Hahella sp. HNIBRBA332: one gene and its partner. The protein of the gene in region 2 interacts with the protein of the main gene of each other region in a pairwise test. Links are inferred from orthologs where the notes say so. Each region holds a gene or a part of one and is shown on either strand. Other genes may lie near its edges.

What was found.
Region 1: the proteins of purT (region 2) and O5O45_RS30860 interact in binary tests that used the Escherichia coli proteins (3 or more experiments, as listed by UniProt). The link is inferred for Hahella sp. HNIBRBA332 from one-to-one orthologs.

What each region holds. Positions count from the first base shown.
Region 1 is NZ_CP132203.1:6,930,082-6,939,347, forward strand. The notes cover bases 2,355-5,190. They hold O5O45_RS30860 (polyprenyl synthetase family protein), read right to left. Parts: upstream 4,305-5,190; coding sequence 3,405-4,304; downstream 2,355-3,404. Other genes in these bases: dxs (1-deoxy-D-xylulose-5-phosphate synthase), read right to left, coding at 2,355-3,273; O5O45_RS30865 (exodeoxyribonuclease VII small subunit), read right to left, coding at 4,288-4,566; pomA (flagellar motor protein PomA), read left to right, coding at 4,811-5,190. In the rest of the region: GTP 3',8-cyclase MoaA, read left to right, coding at 1-504; ribA (GTP cyclohydrolase II), read left to right, coding at 637-1,260; more of dxs, read right to left, coding at 1,342-2,354; more of pomA, read left to right, coding at 5,191-5,569; O5O45_RS30875 (flagellar motor protein MotB), read left to right, coding at 5,583-6,563; O5O45_RS30880 (PilZ domain-containing protein), read left to right, coding at 6,686-7,273; O5O45_RS30885 (NRDE family protein), read right to left, coding at 7,215-8,003; O5O45_RS30890 (sulfite exporter TauE/SafE family protein), read left to right, coding at 8,126-8,926; lgt (prolipoprotein diacylglyceryl transferase), read left to right, coding at 8,923-9,266.
Region 2 is NZ_CP132203.1:3,615,550-3,624,758, reverse strand. Bases 4,052-6,830 are described here. They hold purT (formate-dependent phosphoribosylglycinamide formyltransferase), read left to right. Parts: upstream 4,052-4,729; coding sequence 4,730-5,932; downstream 5,933-6,830. Other genes in these bases: O5O45_RS16030 (DUF1289 domain-containing protein), read left to right, coding at 4,495-4,698; O5O45_RS32090 (gamma carbonic anhydrase family protein), read left to right, coding at 4,147-4,482. Also shown: purL (phosphoribosylformylglycinamidine synthase), read left to right, coding at 1-1,729; O5O45_RS16050 (YqfO family protein), read left to right, coding at 2,323-2,634; O5O45_RS16045 (NUDIX hydrolase), read right to left, coding at 2,671-3,216; O5O45_RS16040 (CoA pyrophosphatase), read left to right, coding at 3,334-3,954. UniProt on the Escherichia coli protein: Involved in the de novo purine biosynthesis. Catalyzes the transfer of formate to 5-phospho-ribosyl-glycinamide (GAR), producing 5-phospho-ribosyl-N-formylglycinamide (FGAR). Formate is provided by PurU via hydrolysis of 10-formyl-tetrahydrofolate.

The DNA of each region.
Region 1 (9,266 bases), 3.3 Mb from region 2 along the record:
GCAGTGGTTTTGCGCGGGCGCAATGAAGACGAGGTCATGGATCTGGTGCGATATGCACGTGCGGAGAAACTGGATATTTCTTTTATTGAAGAAATGCCGCTGGGCGCAATCACTGAGCATAATCGACAACTCTCATTTGTCTCCAGCGCTGAATTGCGTGAGCGCATAAGTCGGGATTACGAGTTGTTTCCCTGCAGCGAAAACACTGGGGGTCCCTCTCGTTACTATCGTATGTCCGATAGCGCATCCAGAATTGGCTTTATTTCTCCTCATAGCCATAACTTCTGCCATTTATGCAACCGGGTTAGAGTGACGGTGGAAGGGCGTCTGCTGTTGTGTCTGGGGAATGAGCATTCCGTTGATTTGCGGGAAGTTTTGCGTGGCAGACCCGAACAGTTACGGCAGACAATCATCGATGCGATGATGATTAAGCCGGAACGGCACTACTTTGATCTTGAGGAAGAGCCTCAGATCGTACGCTTTATGAATATGACCGGCGGTTGACGCCAGTCCTATGGGGCGGATTATTAGCGTAACTTATTGACGCTATAGATTGCGCCCATGAGTCTAAGTGTTGGGGTGGGGCGGCGCATCTGATAGAATTTCCGCCCCGCCAAGTTTTAGAGAGAGTATCGAGTGTCTGTCACCTATGTCGCCAGTTGCAAGCTGCCAACTCCCTTTGGTGTGTTCGATATGCACGGATTCCAGGAAGTCGGCACGCAAAAAGAACATATTGCCCTGACCTTGGGAGATATTGGCGACGGAGCGCCGGTGCTGGCGCGCACACACTCAGAATGCCTGACTGGAGATGCGCTGTTCAGCATGCGCTGTGACTGCGGCTATCAGCTCGACGAAGCGTTGCGCAGTATTGCCGCCGAAGGGCGCGGCATTTTGTTGTACTTGCGCCAGGAAGGTCGTGGGATTGGCTTATTGAATAAGATTCGCGCTTACAACTTACAGGATCAGGGCGCTGATACGGTGGAAGCCAATGAGCAGCTAGGGTTCGCGGCGGACTTGCGCGACTACAGCATGTGTAAACCGATGCTGTATCATCTGGGTATAAGCCGCATTCGTCTAATGACCAACAACCCTCGCAAGGTCAATTCACTGACTAGTTTGGGAATTGAAGTGGTTGAGCGAGTCCCCCTGGAAGTGGGAAGAAATCCCCATAATCGCAACTACCTGGCCACTAAAGCTGGCAAGTTGGGGCACTTGCTGACGACACACCAAGACGATGATTACGTTGTCGCCGCGAAATAATACGGGCGGGTATTACAACGGAATTCAGGCTTGTCTTGAGAAAGATTAAACGGGGCGCTTAGTTGCGCCCCGTTTGCGTTTTCAGTCGCTGGTGCCGGTCTTGGGCGACGCCAGATTCAGGCTCTGCAGGCGCTTCTTAATGGCGGCGGCGATACCTTGCGCATCCAGGCCGACTTCTTTGTGCAGTTCAGCAGGCTTGCCGTGTTCGATAAACTCATCGGGAAGACCTAGTTGTAAGACAGGCATGGCGATGCCTTGGGAAGAGAGAAACTCGATAACGCCGCTGCCTGCGCCGCCAAGGATGCAATTCTCTTCTAGCGTCACCAAAAGATCATGGCTTCCCGCCATCTCCAGAATCATATTCTGATCCAGGGGTTTGATGAATCGCATATCCACAACGGTGAAATTATTCTCTTCCGCCACTTCTAAGGCGGCAGACAACAAGGCGCCGAAGTTCAAAATGACAGTCTGCGCGCCGCGGCGACGCAGGTTGGCTTTGCCTATCTCCAAGGACTCCAGCCCAGGGTTGATTTCCGCGCCTGGTCCGTTGCCTCTTGGGTAACGCACTGCTGCGGGACCTGTGAATCTGTATCCTGTAGTCAGCATTTTACGGGTTTCATCTTCATCCGACGGCGCCATGACCACCATATTGGGGATGCAACGCAGGTAGGTGAGATCAAAACTGCCGGCGTGGGTAGGACCGTCTTCGCCGACCAAACCTGCGCGGTCGATAGCGAAAAGCACATCCAGATTCTGAATTGCGACATCGTGAATGAGCTGGTCATAGGCGCGCTGCAGGAAGGTGGAGTAAATGGCCACTACCGGCTTGGCTCCGTCGCAAGCCAAGCCAGCGGCTAAAGTCACTGCATGCTGCTCCGCGATGGCGACATCGTAATAACGTTCCGGGAAGCGTTTGGAGAACTCGATCAGATCGGAGCCTTCGCACATGGCGGGAGTGATGCCCACCAAGCTGGCGTCCTGTTCCGCCATGTCGCACAACCACTGACCAAAAATATTGGAGTAGCGCGGCTTTTTGGGCGCTTTGGCGGTGTCTTGCACCTTGGGCTTGGGTTCAATCTTGTTGATGGCGTGATAGCCGATAGGGTCGCTTTCCGCATGAGCGAAGCCCTTGCCCTTTTTCGTGACCACATGCAGGAACTGAGGTCCGCTCAGTTCCTTGATATTATTCAGGGTTTCAACTAAACGAGGCAGATCGTGGCCGTCTATCGGTCCGATATAGTTGAAGCCAAGCTCTTCGAACAGAGTGCCTGGAGCGACCATGCCTTTAAAATGCTCTTCTGTTTTGCGAGCCAGCTCCATCAGACCCGGTGCGCCTTGCAGCACGCGCTTGCCGCTGTCGCGCATCTGATTGTATGTCTTGCTCGCCAACAGGCGGGCGAAATAGTTGGACAGCCCGCCGACATTACGGGAAATCGACATATCGTTGTCGTTCAGAATCACCAGCAGGTCCGCTTTAGTGTCGGCGGCGTGGTTCAAAGCTTCGAACGCCATACCCGCGGTCATGGCTCCGTCGCCGATAACGGCGATGGCTTTCCGGGGCAGGTTCTGCATGCGCGCGGCGATCGCCATGCCCAGTGCGGCGCTGATAGAGGTGCTGGAGTGTCCAACGCCAAAGGTGTCATAAGGGCTTTCCTCGCGACGGGGGAAAGCGGCGAGACCGTCCTTTTGGCGAATAGTGAGCATTTGCTCACGGCGGCCAGTAAGTATTTTGTGGGGATAAGCTTGATGACCCACGTCCCAAACCAGTCGGTCGTCGGGAGTATTGAAGGCGTAGTGCAAGGCTACGGTTAACTCCACCACGCCCAGGCCCGCGCCGAAATGGCCGCCGGATTGGCCTACGCTGTACAGCAAAAATGCACGTAGTTCGTGCGCCAACTGCAGGAGCTCAGCTTCATTAAGAAGGCGCAGCTGGGCCGGAGAGTCGATTTTGTCGAGCAACGGCGTATTGGGCCGATGCACTGGAATTTCTTGAAATACGTATGGTTTTTGCATTCTTGCAGTTGTAGTCGCTCGGTTCTAAGGGATTAGCCGCCGGATCATAGCCTCGGACGCAAAAAAATTGCCTATAAAAGCAATCGGCCATTATAAGCGATGTTGGGTTGGAGAACACGGGCAATTGGCGATCAATGCGTGCGCTCGATCATGAAGCTGGCAAGATCCTGTAACCGGGAGTTCTGCAAACCCAGCGCCTGCAGCTGCGCGAGGGCTTCCTCATATAGCTGGCGCGCCTTCAGTTTCGCTTGTTCAAGACCCAATAGAGACGTGTACGTAGGTTTGTTGCGCTCGGCGTCTTTCCCTGCGGTTTTACCTAATACGCTGGTGTCGCTTTCCACGTCTATGATGTCGTCACGAACCTGAAACGCCAAGCCAATGGCCTGCGCGAAGCGGCGTAAGCCGTCAATGGTTTCTGCGTCAGTCCGGCCGGCGGACAGGGCGCCCAATACAATACTCGACTCAATCAGCGCGCCGGTTTTTTCCAGGTGCATGCGCTCCAATTCCTCAAGCTTGAGCGTATGGCCCTCTGAGTAGATATCGATAGCCTGTCCGCCGACCATGCCCTGATGCCCACTGGCGCGGGCAAGTTCTCGCACCATCTGCAGCATGCTTTCCGCGGATGCGCCTGAGGGCTCGGTTAATGCGCTAAACGCCAGTGTTTGCAGGCCATCGCCGACCAGAATGGCGGTGGCTTCGTCAAAAGCGATATGGCAAGTGGGTTTGCCTCGGCGCAGAGAATCGTCGTCCATTGCCGGCAAATCGTCATGCACCAAAGAGTAGGCGTGAATCAGTTCTACCGCGCAGCAGGCGGGTAACGCCTGTTGCAGGTCTCCGCCCAAGGCTTCCGTAGTAGCGAGCAACAGTAAAGGACGTACTCGCTTTCCGCCGTTAAGCACGCAATAACGCATGGCCTCATTCAGCCTGGCCTTGGGGCCTTCCGGATTGGGAAGCAGGTTGGCTAGGGCTTGGTCGATTTGGGCGCGGTTACGCTGGAAAAAGTCGTCGAGAGAATCAGTCTTCGGCGTCATTCTGATCAAAAGGTTTGGTTAGCGGGGCTCCGCGCTCTTCAATTAACTGTTGAACCTTTTGTTCTGCAGTCTGCAAGGCGGTTTGGCAGTGGCGAGTGAGTTGGACGCCTTCTTCAAAAGCGACCAGGGCTTCTTCCAGTTTAAGGTCGCCTTGCTCCAGCTTTCTCACCAGGACTTCTAGACGCTGCAATGCGTCTTCGAAATCGGGCGTTGAGCCGCTGGTGGAGGGACTTACATCAGAGTTGGCGTTTTTTTCAGTCATTGTGTTCTTATGCCGGTTTTTGCGCAGAGCCACCCTACCTGAGAGCGCCGTCAGGGTCAATCGGTCGCCGTTAAAATTCAGCCGCAGCGGGCTTTGTCGGCGTCTTCTTCATTAAACTAACACCCGGATAAGTCAGCAGTTTTTAAATTCCCTGTCTATACTTTGGGGAAGCCCGGCGCGGCCAGTCTCAGCGCCGGCATCCTCTGGGTTTATTCTGTACTGTCCACCCGTAAAGGAGCGCTTTGTGGATTTAGCTACGCTTTTGGGCCTCATTGGCGGTTTGGCTATCGTTGCGATGGCGATGATGTTGGGCGGCTCAATTGGAATGTTTGTTGATGTGCCGTCGCTGCTCATCGTATTTGGCGGTACGCTTCTGGTTGTTTTGATGAAGTTTTCGCTCGGTCAGTTCCTAAGCGCTGGCAAGGTGGCGGCCAAGGCTTTTATGTTCAAGCTGGATAAGCCCGAAGAGTTAATTGAACAGGTCGTTGAGCTGGCTGATGCCGCCAGAAAAGGCGGCCTGCTCTCCCTGGAAGGCAAAGAAATACCCAACGCATTCCTGTCTAAAGGCATACAACTGCTGATAGACGGCCATGACGGCGACGTCGTCAAAGCACTGCTGACCAAGGACCGTAATCTCACTGTAGACAGGCACAAGCAAGGATCTTCCGTATTCGGAGCAATGGGGGATGTCGCCCCCGCGATGGGGATGATTGGGACGCTGATTGGTCTGGTGGCGATGCTGTCGAATATGGATGATCCAAAGTCAATTGGACCTGCGATGGCCGTTGCGCTGCTGACCACGTTATACGGCGCCATGTTGGCGAATATGATCGCTATTCCGGTTGCAGATAAATTGAAACTGAGAATGGGAGAGGAAGAGCAGATCAAATCCATGATTATTGACGCTCTGTTGGCGATTCAGGCGGGGCAGAACCCACGTGTGATTGAAACCATGCTACGCACTTATCTGCCTGAAGGTAAACGTCAGACTGAAGAAGCCTGACGGGAGTGCGCCAATGAATGACGAAGAAGAGCAAAAGTGCGAATGTCCTCCCGGGCTGCCCGCCTGGATGGCGACTTTCGCCGATTTGATGTCCTTGCTGATGTGTTTCTTTGTGTTGCTACTGTCTTTCTCCGAGATGGACGCGCTCAAGTTCAAGCGTTTGGCTGGCTCTATGCGGGAGGCCTTCGGCGTGCAGGCGATCGTCAATGTGGACAGTATTCCCAAGGGCACCAGCATCATCGCCCAAGAGTTCAGTCCTGGTAAACCAGACCCGACCCCCTTGCAGACCATCATGCAGCAAACCGAGATGGACCTGCCTAATCTGCAGCAGCTTTGTGAACAGCAGGTGGCGGACGCGCTTCAGGAAGAGTGCCCGAAGATTCAAGGAGAAGAACTCAGCGATATTGTGCTGGAAAAAATCAAGATGCTGGTGGAGGAGACGGAGAACGACGCCATTACCCTGGCTTCCGCATTGGAGGCGGAGGTCCGCAACAATCAAGTGGAAGTGGAAACCCGGGGACGCAAGATTGTCATTCGCGTGCAGGAAAAAGGTTCGTTCAATAGCGGCTCCGCGGATTTGAATCCCGAGTTCTATCCAGTGATAGACAAGCTGGTGGAACTGCTCAAGTCCATGGCAGGGAGTATCTCCGTGGAAGGGCATTCTGACAGTATTCCCATTCACACGGCCCGGTTTCGTTCCAACTGGGATCTCTCCGCTGCACGGGCGCTGGAAGTAGCCCATGCGTTGTTTGAGTCGGGAGAACTGGATCCCTCCCGCTTCAGCATCGCAGGTTATGCTGATACCAAGCCCCTGGCGTCGAACGATTCGGCGGAAAACCGCGCCCGCAATCGACGGGTGGAAATTATTCTGCAACAACCTCTGGATGATGAAACCAAGAAAGAGATCCAGAAGGCGAGAGACGTCGCGCCAGATATTCTGCCCAGGGATCAATCTGAGGAATGGCAGGGCTTGGCGCCGGACGAAATATTCTGATCTGGCGGCTTTCTGAACGGTTCGCATTAGACTGGGCGAGAGCGTATAAATAGAGAGACAAGATGGGAGCGAAGAGCAGGAGGCGCATGAGAGTATTGACGTATGAGCGCGGGTGAGAATCTATGTCTGAGGTAGCTGAAAGACGTCGCTTCTTTCGAATTAGCGATACGGTAGGTTTGGCGTATCGGGTGTTGCAGCGAGGAGAGGCGGCGGAAAAAGAGTCATCGGAGTCCCATGTAAGTTCGACCTCTTTGTTGACTCTGGAGAATGATATCTCCAAAGCGCTGGAGAGTATGCGGGCGGCGAACGCAGGGTTGGCTCACATGCTTGAGTTGTTCAACCGCAAGATCAACTTGGCGCTTACTCTGGAGAGCCGCAGCGATGGCGTCTGGTCAGAACCCCGGCGGGCCAGACGGGTTAATCTCAGCGCTTGCGGGATTGCTTTTCCGGTGGACGATCGACTGGATGTCGGCGTGACGCTGCAACTCCACCTGATCTTATACCCCAGTAATATTTCCATGTCCCTGCGTGCGCTCGTTATTGCCTGTGACAAGCCCAGAGCCGATGATGAGGACAAAGATGGCTTTATCCTGCGAGCGGATTTTACGGACATCGAAGAACAGAATCAGGAAATCCTGATTCAGCATGTCCTCAAGTGTCAGACCCGGCAATTGCGGGAGCGGCGAGAGGAGAAGGAAAAGAAAGGCTGACTTCACTCTGGTATACGCCCTTCTCAAATGTCTTTTCCCACATCTGCGTGACGCCGTTTGCATCATGTAGCAGCAGCGTACTGCTGCGGGTGCCGTAGTCCTTCGAAGTAATAAAAGCGGAGGAAAGCAACCGCTCCACCTCAACGCCTACGCCGGTATCCGGCAACAGGTAGTCCGGCGCGGCGGCGTCATCCGCCAGTAACGCCCAGAGTTCATCCTGATTCGGCCCAGTAATCGCAGAGGTGAATCGGCGTTTGCCTGCAGTCAGTTTAGGCCAGGGCGTATTCAATAACCCATTGCTCAGACCGTATATGCCTGGCGTTAAGCGCTGGTACTGAGGCTCTTTGCGATTACTGAAATAAGCCAGGGTGGAGTCGGCAAGCATCATCAGGTTAAAGCCGCCGTAGGATTGGCTTGTCGGTTCCAGAGCGGCGGCGAAGTCGTCTACTGACAGTTCCGACTCCAGGAAGCTTCTTACCAAGGATCCGCGGGATAGCTGCGCGGCTTCGCGGGGGCCGGAACGGTGGTTGGTGACGGCGGCGAAACGGCCGTTCGTCGTCGCGCCCATCCAGGTCCCGCCTTCCTGCAAGTCGCGTCCTGCATAGATACGCGGGCGCTCTGGCCATTGCGTCAGAGGTTGGGTGGGGCGGGCATAAAACTCGTCGCGATTGGCGGCGGCGATCAGCGGAAACCGGGGATTCGCTTGGTAAGCGACAAATAGTAGGCACATAGGCTTGCTCCCAGACGTGCGTGGAAATCGAAAAGCACAGAGTCCTTAATTTATGTATCATACCACCTTCTTTATACGGGGCTCCTGGTGGAGTGGCCTGATCCTATTTTGTTGGGGGCGAAATGGTATTCCTGGCGTATTTGGCTTTAGGCGCGCTAGCGGGAGTGTTGGCCGGACTGTTCGGCATCGGCGGCGGATTGATAATTGTCCCTGCGTTGATTTTCAGCTTCGAACTGCAGGGCGTGGCCCCAAGCGTCGCCACGCACTTGGCCGTCGGCACTTCCCTGGCGACTATTATTTTCACCTCCATTAATTCGATTCGTGCGCATCATCAGAAGCAAGGGGTGAACTGGCGCGTGTTTCGTCCCATGGCGGTAGGGCTGATGGTTGGCGCGGTATTGGGCGCGCAGACGGCTTCATTGATGCCGGCGGCGCAGTTGAAGCTGGTCATCGGGATATTCGCCATTACCATCGGCGTACAGATGGCTCTGGCGCTGAAACCCAAGCCCCATCGAAGCCTGCCGGGGAATGGCGCTCTGGTCGGCGTGGGCGGCGGCATTGGTTGGGCCTCAGCCATATTCGGCATTGGCGGAGGCTCCTTGTCGGTGCCTTATCTGACATGGTGCAACGTGCGTATGCAGCAGGCGGTGGGCACTTCCGCCGCTTGCGGATTGCCGATCGCGTTAATGGGCGCCGTCACTAATATCTGGGAAGGATGGAGCGAAGCGGCGTTGCCGGAATATAGTCTGGGGTTTATCTACCTGCCGGCGCTGGCGGGAATTGCGATAACCAGCATGCCGTTTGCGAGCCTGGGCGCCAAATTGGCTCATCGCCTGCCCGGAGACGTGCTTAAACGAATTTTCTCAGTGCTGCTGTTTGTTGTGGGTGGCCGGTTTCTATATCAAGCGTGGGGACAATTGTGACAGAACGTTGGTTTGACTATCCGAATATCGACCCGGTGGCTTTTTCCGTCGGGCCGCTAAGCGTGCATTGGTATGGGTTGATGTACTTGTTGGGGTTTGCCGCAGCCTGGATGTTGGGTAAACACCGTTCGCATCAGCCGCATGCGCCCATGAAGGAGCAGCAGGTAGCCGACCTGATCTTCTGGTGCGCCCTTGGTGTGGTGCTGGGTGGACGCGTTGGCTATGTCATTTTCTATAACTTTGATCAGTTTCTGGATGATCCTATCTGGCTGTTTGAAGTCTGGACCGGAGGCATGTCGTTCCACGGTGGACTGATCGGCGTCATTATCGCCATGTGGGC
Region 2 (9,209 bases):
CGCCGCTGCAAAAATAGAAAAGCTGTCGGACATTAAACTGTCTGCGAACTGGATGGCCGCAGCCGGGCATCCCGGTGAAGACGAGGCCCTGTTCGAAACGGTCAAAGCTGTAGGTATGGAGCTGTGCCCCAAGTTGGGCATCACCATTCCTGTCGGCAAAGACTCCATGTCCATGAAGACGGTATGGGAAGAGGGCGAGAGGCAAAAGTCCATGACTGCGCCTCTGTCCCTGATTATCAGTGGTTTCGCGCCGGTTGAGGATGTACGCAAGACATTGACGCCGCAAATGGACCTATCCGCGCCATCCAAGCTGTTACTTATAGACTTGGGCGCAGGCAAGAATCGACTGGGCGGTTCTGCCTTGGCGCAGGTTTATCGTTCTGTTGGGGCAGTGGCTCCTGATTTGGATAACCCTGAAGAGTTAGTGGCCTTTTTCGCATGCATCCAGAAGCTGAACAGCGAGGGCAAACTCAAAGCCTATCATGACCGTTCCGACGGTGGCGTATTCACTACCTTATGTGAAATGGCGTTCGCCAGTCGCTGTGGTATGACTATTTGCTTTGATGGTCTGGTAAAAGACCGCACTCATATCGCTCGCGAGTTGTTTAATGAGGAGCTTGGCGCTGTGGTGCAGGTGTCCGAAGAGCATGTTGAGGATGTGAAAGCCTGTTTTGCTGACGCGGGGCTGGCGGATCATGTTGTCGTATTGGGTGAGCCTCATGCGGATCAATCAGTCAAATTTCAGCATGAAGGACAAACCGTTCTTGGTTATAGCCGGGCGACGTTGCAAAAAATCTGGGCTGAGACCAGCTACCGTATGCAGGCCATGCGGGATAACAGCGAGTGTGCGGCCGAGGAGTTTGCCGCCATTGATGATGACAACGATCCGGGCTTGAGCGCCAAGCTTACTTACGATGTCAACGAAGATATTGCGGCTCCTTTCGTTAATCGCGGCGCCAAGCCAAAAATTGTAGTGCTGCGAGAGCAGGGCGTTAATAGTCAGGCTGAAATGGCGGCGGCGTTCGATAGAGCCGGCTTCAGCGCGGTTGACGTACATATGAGCGATATTCTGTCCGGCGCGGTCTCTCTGAGTCAGTTCAAAGCCTTGGCGGCGTGCGGCGGCTTTTCGTTTGGCGACGTTTTGGGCGCTGGCGAGGGGTGGGCCAAATCAATATTGTTTAACGCTCGGGCAAGAGACCAGTTCGAGGCGTTCTTCCATCGCAAAGACACCTTCGCACTGGGCGTTTGTAACGGTTGTCAGATGATTTCAAACCTGAAAGAGCTGATACCGGGGGCGGATTCCTGGCCGCGCTTTGTGCGTAACCGCTCAGAACAGTACGAAGCCCGTGTTGCAATGGTGGAGGTGTTGGACTCGCCGTCCATATTGTTCCAAGGGATGGCGGGGTCCATGATGCCTATCGCAGTGGCGCACGGAGAAGGTTTGGCGGAAGTGGGCCCTGAAGGCGCATCGGCTTTAATGGCTCAAAAAAATGTGGCGCTACGGTTTGTGGATAACTATGGCCGTCCCACCATGTCGCATCCATTTAATCCTAACGGCTCTCCGCTGGGCATCACCTCGGTGTGTAATGATGATGGGCGTATCACTGTTATGATGCCGCATCCAGAAAGGGTGTTCCGTGCAGTTGCTAACTCTTGGCGTCCTTCCGCTTGGAGTGAAGATGGCGCATGGATGAGGATGTTCCGTAACGCGAGGGTCTGGTTGGGCTAATTCCAGGACGCAATGATGATTTTAAAGAGCGGAGACATTTGTCTCCGCTCTTACTCTCTGCTGAATCTGTTCATTTCCAGGGCTTTTCGCCACATGAGATAAAAAATCTCCGTTTTCCTTTTCAAGCGGCCAAATTAGGCTATGCTTTTCTCCGCTATTATTTTTTGTCAGAAAAGGTAACAAAGTGTACGTCATCGCTAGTTGCAAAACTTGATGTGCTCAAAAAATGCTCGCATGAGTTGCGGGGCCTGCCGGAAAATCCCTATCGCCGCCTAAAAACGAGGCCTTTTTGTCTGCGTTGTTTCTGTTTATTCACATCAGAAATATCTATGTCAAGTAGCATCTAAAAATATTTCAAAGATGTTGTGGTATCAGCGTTGACAAATGTAACTTGTTGATAAATATTGGTATTTTTGTCCTGTTTAATTCGTCGCCAATTTGTCCCGGGCATAGGCCCTATGGGCGATTTGGGAGGAAGTTAAGTATTTATCCCCAAAGTTATCCACAGAATCTGTGGAGAACTCTAGTTTTTCAATCTGGGCAGTAATTTAGTGTCTGCCTGTGGATAAAATTTAAACTGTAATGGAGGGAAAATGTATAAATTAAGCTTTTTTGTTCCTGAGTCGCATATGGAAACAGTGAAGGAAGCAGTCTTTGCTGCGGGAGGCGGGAAGATAGGCGATTATGATCGTTGTAGTTGGCAGACAAAGGGGGTCGGCCAGTTCCGTCCCCTGGATGGCAGCTCTCCATTTCTCGGTAGTGTTGGTGAAGTTGAACGGGTCGAAGAATATAAAGTGGAGTTAGTGGTTGAAGATGCGTTGATCTCGCCGGTCGTGGCGGCAATGAAGCTGGCGCATCCTTACGAAGAACCGGCATACGACGTATACCGGCTGGAAAGTTTTTAAAGGTATCCCCATGCATAAAGCGCCTGAGGGATAGGGTTAATCTTCGGGAATGCCTGCGTGGATATCTTTCACATGCACGGGGAAGGAATTGCTTTTACGATCATGGAAATACTGCTGCAGCGTTATTTTTACCGTAGGAAAAGCGATTTCATCCCAGGGGATGTCGCTCTCTGAAAACAATTGTACGTCCAGGCTTTCCTCGCCGGCGGCGAACTCTCCATTGATTACATTGGCGCGGTAAAAAATATGCACCTGACCGATATGGGGGACGCTGATCATCGTGTATAAGCCGTCTAGATTGACACGCGCTTGCGCTTCCTCCCACGTTTCTCGCATGGCGGCTTCTGAAGTGGTTTCCTGCATTTCCATAAAGCCGGCGGGTAAAGTCCAAAAGCCTAATCTGGGCTCGATGGCTCGCTTGCAAAGTAAAATGCGGTCGCCATAAACGGGAAGTGTGCCGGCAACGATTTTAGGGTTGATGTAGTGGATAGCCTGACAGTGGCCGCATACATGCCTCGGCCGGTTATCTCCTGCGGGAATCTTATGCTCGACGGGTTGGCCGCATTGGCTGCAATACTTCATGGTCAGATGAACAGTCTCACTGGTTGTCTTTTTACTAGCCGAAATAAGCGTTCGTAATTTGGGTGTTCTTTTTGAATGCTGCGCCTCATATTGCACCATACATTACCCCGGACTTGTATGGTATCTTTCCTTGTTTTCCTCATTCAGTCGTCTGCCATGCTCGATAAAATCATCGCTACTCTATCTTCCAATCAACCGCGGCGTTTTCCCAGCGACTTCCCAGAAGCGGCGGTTTTGGTGCCGATTACCAGAGAGAACTGTCCTCAGATTATCCTGACCAGACGCGCTGAGCATATGAAAACTCATAGCGGGCAGGTGGCTTTCCCGGGAGGGATGCGAGACCCTTCGGATCAGAACTTGCGGGACACTGCGCTGCGAGAGACTTTTGAGGAAGTGGGAGTGTCTCCTGAAAAGATAGAAGTGGTTGGCAGCCTTAATCAGGTTGTGTCCCGCCATGGTATAGCCGTCACGCCCTATGTTGGGATAGTCGATCCTGAGGTGGAGTTGATCCCGGACCCAAGTGAGTTGCATAGCGTATTTAAAGCGCCGGTGAGCTTTTTCTTGGAAAACGAGCCTGATCGACTGGATAAAATCAATTTTGAGCAGTATCGATTACAAGTTCCTTGCTGGTTTTACGGCGATTATGAGATCTGGGGCGTTTCCGCAATCATATTGATGGACTTTTTCCGAGTTTCATTTAATCGAAGAATTGGCAGTTTTACTGAAGGTAGGGATTGAACGCATATGAGGTTTAATTTAGGCGATTATCTGGCTGAAATATCCGGGGATGGATGCTTTGTTGCGCCAAATGCTGCGGTTATAGGGCGAGTTGTCATGCGCCCCCAGTCCAGTGTCTGGTTTGGTGCGGTTGTCCGAGCGGATAACGATCAAGTAACCATTGGCCCAAAATCGAACGTTCAGGACTGTGCAGTGTTACACACCGACTCTGGTTGTCCCATTGTGTTGGGAGAGGGGGTGACGGTAGGACATCACGCTATGCTGCACGGATGTGATGTAGGCGACTACAGTCTGATTGGCATCAATGCTGTTGTGCTTAACGGAGCCAAAATTGGACGCTTTTGTATCATTGGCGCTAATGCATTGATTCCTGAAGGTGTTGAGATTCCTGATGGCAGCTTGGTTATTGGGTCTCCAGGAAGAGTAAAGCGTGAATTGAGCGAGCAAGAAAAGAAGCAGCTTATCGTCAGCGCCGAACACTATGTGGAAAACGCCCTCAAATATTCGCGCACTTTGCAGCCAGCCTGATATTGCATATTTATGAAAGAGAATACCAATCGAATGAATGGTGAGCGAGTTGTGCGCTCGCCATGCGTTAGTATCTGCGCTTTGGATGACGATGACATATGTATTGGTTGTCATCGCAGTGTTGAGGAAATAGCTGCTTGGTCTCGAATGAGTAACGAACAGCGCATGGATGTGTTGAAGAAAGTGGCTGACAGAGAACGTAAGTCTGTCATTTAAGTCGCTTAATAATGAATAGGAGCAAAAGGCTATGGTAAGAATTGGTACTCCGCTGACGGATGTTGCGACACGTGCAATGCTATTAGGAAGCGGGGAGCTGGGAAAAGAGGTTGCGATTGAGCTGCAGCGATTTGGCGTCGAAGTCATTGCAGTGGACCGCTACCCAAACGCGCCTGCAATGCAGGTGGCTCACCGCGCTCATGTCATCGACATGCTTGACCCTAAACAGCTGCGGGAATTGGTTGAGCTTGAAGCTCCTGATTTCATCATTCCTGAAATTGAGGCGATTGCGACAGCTGAGCTCCTTGAGCTTGAACGAAGCGGCTTCAATGTCGTGCCCACCGCTCGTGCAGCTAATTTGACCATGAATAGGGAAGGAATTCGCCGGCTGGCGGCGGAGGAGCTGGGATTGAGCACTTCACCTTATGTCTTCGCTGTTGACTTCGAGTCTTTTCGCGAAGCGGTGAATTCAATTGGCGTTCCTTGTGTCGTTAAGCCAATTATGAGCTCATCAGGAAAAGGTCAAAGCGTTATACATAACGAAAGCGATGTTGCGCGTGCTTGGCGATACGCTCAAGAAGGTGGTCGGGCGGGTCAGGGCAAAGTTATCGTAGAGGGATTTGTAGACTTCGATTATGAGATTACGCTTTTAACTTTGCGACATGCTGGAGGGACTTCCTTTTGTGAGCCTATTGGTCATTTGCAAGTTGATGGTGACTACCGGGTAAGCTGGCAGCCACATCCGATGAGTTCTGTAGCATTGGACGCTGCGCAGGATATAGCTGAAAAGGTGACGGCGGCTCTGGGCGGATATGGAATTTTTGGTGTGGAGCTTTTCGTTAAAGGAGATGAAGTCTACTTCAGTGAAGTGTCGCCACGGCCCCATGATACTGGATTGGTTACCCTTGTTTCACAGAACCTGTCGGAGTTTGCTTTGCATGCGAGGGCGTTATTAGGTCTGCCGGTTCCTTCTATTAAGCAAATGGGGGCGTCTGCTTCCGTAGCATTGTTGGTGGAGGGCGATTCGTCCAGTGTCTGTTTTTCTTCACTTGAAGCTGCGCTGTGCAATCCAGATGTGCAAGTGAGACTTTTTGGTAAGCCGGAAGTTCATGGCAAACGTCGAATGGGGGTAGTTTTGGCCCAATCTGAAAGCGTTGATGAGGCGAAGAAGCTTGCGCAGAAAGCGGCGGACAGCATTGTCGTTGAGCTTGAACCAGAAATGAAACAAGAGTGAGCTTGTAAAATAAAAAGAGCGTGCTTTACTTATAAATTACCCATTAGGAACTTTTCCCCTAAAAGTTAAAAATGGAGTTGACGGTGAGAAGGATGTGCGTATAATGCGCCCCACTTCGACGGGGAAGCCGGTCGGAGGGGAGGGAAAGAAGCTGGTTTGAGAGAGCCGGCGGCGCTAAAAAGGAGTTGACACTGAGAAACGAAAGTGTAGAATGCGCGCCTCGGTCGGAGAGAGTCTCCGAAAGAGAAAGTTCTTTAAAAAGTTAATCAAGCAATTTGTTGTGGGCGCTAACTGAGGCGGATCTGGAAAAGATTAAGTCTTAAGTTAGTGACTCGTACAATTCATGAGTGAGTAATCACTCAAGAGTACAGTAGTTTTAACTTGAGCAAGATTAAGAATCTTAATGATTCACACTCTTTAAACTGAAGAGTTTGATCATGGCTCAGATTGAACGCTGGCGGCAGGCTTAACACATGCAAGTCGAGCGGTAACAGTCCTTCGGGAGCTGACGAGCGGCGGACGGGTGAGTAAAGCATAGGAATCTGCCTGTTAGAGGGGGATAGCCCGGGGAAACTCGGATTAATACCGCATACGCCCTACGGGGGAAAGCAGGGGATCTTCGGACCTTGCGCTAACAGATGAGCCTATGTCGGATTAGCTAGTTGGTAGGGTAAGAGCCTACCAAGGCGACGATCCGTAACTGGTCTGAGAGGATGATCAGTCACACTGGAACTGAGACACGGTCCAGACTCCTACGGGAGGCAGCAGTGGGGAATATTGGACAATGGGGGCAACCCTGATCCAGCCATGCCGCGTGTGTGAAGAAGGCCTTCGGGTTGTAAAGCACTTTCAGTGGGGAGGAAAGGGCAGTTGCTAATATCAGCTGCAGTTGACGTTACCCACAGAAGAAGCACCGGCAAACTCCGTGCCAGCAGCCGCGGTAATACGGAGGGTGCGAGCGTTAATCGGAATTACTGGGCGTAAAGCGCGCGTAGGCGGTTGCTTAAGCTAGATGTGAAATCCCCGGGCTCAACCTGGGAACTGCATTTAGAACTGGGCGACTAGAGTTTTGGAGAGGAGGGTAGAATTCCAGGTGTAGCGGTGAAATGCGTAGAGATCTGGAGGAATACCAGTGGCGAAGGCGGCCCTCTGGCCAAAAACTGACGCTGAGGTGCGAAAGCGTGGGGAGCAAACAGGATTAGATACCCTGGTAGTCCACGCCGTAAACGATGAGAACTAGCCGTTGGGGTCCTTAGAGACTTTAGTGGCGCAGCTAACGCGATAAGTTCTCCGCCTGGGGAGTACGGCCGCAAGGTTAAAACTCAAATGAATTGACGGGGGCCCGCACAAGCGGTGGAGCATGTGGTTTAATTCGAAGCAACGCGAAGAACCTTACCTGGCCTTGACATCCAGAGAACTTTCCAGAGATGGATTGGTGCCTTCGGGAACTCTGAGACAGGTGCTGCATGGCTGTCGTCAGCTCGTGTTGTGAAATGTTGGGTTAAGTCCCGTAACGAGCGCAACCCTTGTCCCTATTTGCCAGCACTTCGGGTGGGAACTTTAGGGAGACTGCCGGTGACAAACCGGAGGAAGGTGGGGACGACGTCAAGTCATCATGGCCCTTACGGCCAGGGCTACACACGTGCTACAATGGGGCGTACAGAGGGTTGCGAAGCCGCGAGGTGGAGCTAATCTCTTAAAGCGTCTCGTAGTCCGGATTGGAGTCTGCAACTCGACTCCATGAAGTCGGAATCGCTAGTAATCGCGAATCAGAATGTCGCGGTGAATACGTTCCCGGGCCTTGTACACACCGCCCGTCACACCATGGGAGTGGGTTGCACCAGAAGTAGCTAGTCTAACCTTCGGGGGGACGGTTACCACGGTGTGATTCATGACTGGGGTGAAGTCGTAACAAGGTAGCCGTAGGGGAACCTGCGGCTGGATCACCTCCTTAAACGATATCCAACTGTCTCAGTTTGGCGTCCACAACAAATTGCTTGATTGGCGAGTAGAGAGCTTACTTAAGGGTCATCAGACCCGTGACGCAATCGAGAGATTGCAAGTTCTGGGTCTGTAGCTCAGGTGGTTAGAGCGCACCCCTGATAAGGGTGAGGTCGGTGGTTCAAGTCCACCCAGACCCACCAGAATTTCCTTGTTCTTGGTGAAAACTAAGTGTGATTAGGAAGATTATGGGGCTGTAGCTCAGCTGGGAGAGCGCCTGCCTTGCACGCAGGAGGTCAGCGGTTCGATCCCGCTCAGCTCCACCATTCCATGAATGGTAGTAGTACGGTTGACGATTAAGTAAGTGAAAGCTGACGGTTTGAGATGTTAGAAACGAATACAGCATGAAAGTTTCAGAAAGATGACTGTATTGGTTTCTGGCATTTGGTCAGAGAAGCTCTTTAACAATTTGGATAAGCAAAGTAAAAACCAACACGTAGTGATGAACGAAGTTTGTTTGTCACACAACGGATAGGTTTTACTGAGTAGTTATACTCAAGCGCAATATCGGCAAATTATTGTTACGGTGAAACCAGCGCTGTATAGCTTGAAGTGATGGCAGTAATGAAATTACTTCGGGTTATATGGTCAAGTGAATAAGCGCATACGGTGGATGCCTTGGCAACTGGAGGCGATGAAAGACGTGGAAGCCTGCGATAAGCGTCGGCGAGGTGGCAAACAACCTTTGACCCGGCGATCTCTGAATGGGGAAACCCACCTGATTTATCAGGTATCCTGCACTGAATCCATAGGTGTAGGAGGCGAACCGGGGGAACTGAAACATCTAAGTACCCCGAGGAAAAGAAATCAACCGAGATTCCCTTAGTAGCGGCGAGCGAACGGGGAGCAGCCCTTAAGCTTTGTGACAGATAGGAGAACGCTCTGGAAAGTGCGGCCATAGTGGGTGACAGCCCCGTATCTGAAATCTTATCAAAGTGAAATCGAGTAGGTCGGGACACGTGTTATCTTGACTGAATATGGGGGGACCATCCTCCAAGGCTAAATACTCCCAGTTGACCGATAGTGAACCAGTACCGTGAGGGAAAGGCGAAAAGAACCCCTGTGAGGGGAGTGAAATAGAACCTGAAACCGTATGCGTACAAGCAGTGGGAGCAGATTTATTCTGTGACTGCGTACCTTTTGTATAATGGGTCAGCGACTTACGTTTAGTGGCGAGCTTAACCGAATAGGGGAGGCGTAGGGAAACCGAGTCTGAATAGGGCGAATTAGTCGCTAGGCGTAGACCCGAAACCGAGTGATCTAGCCATGGGCAGGT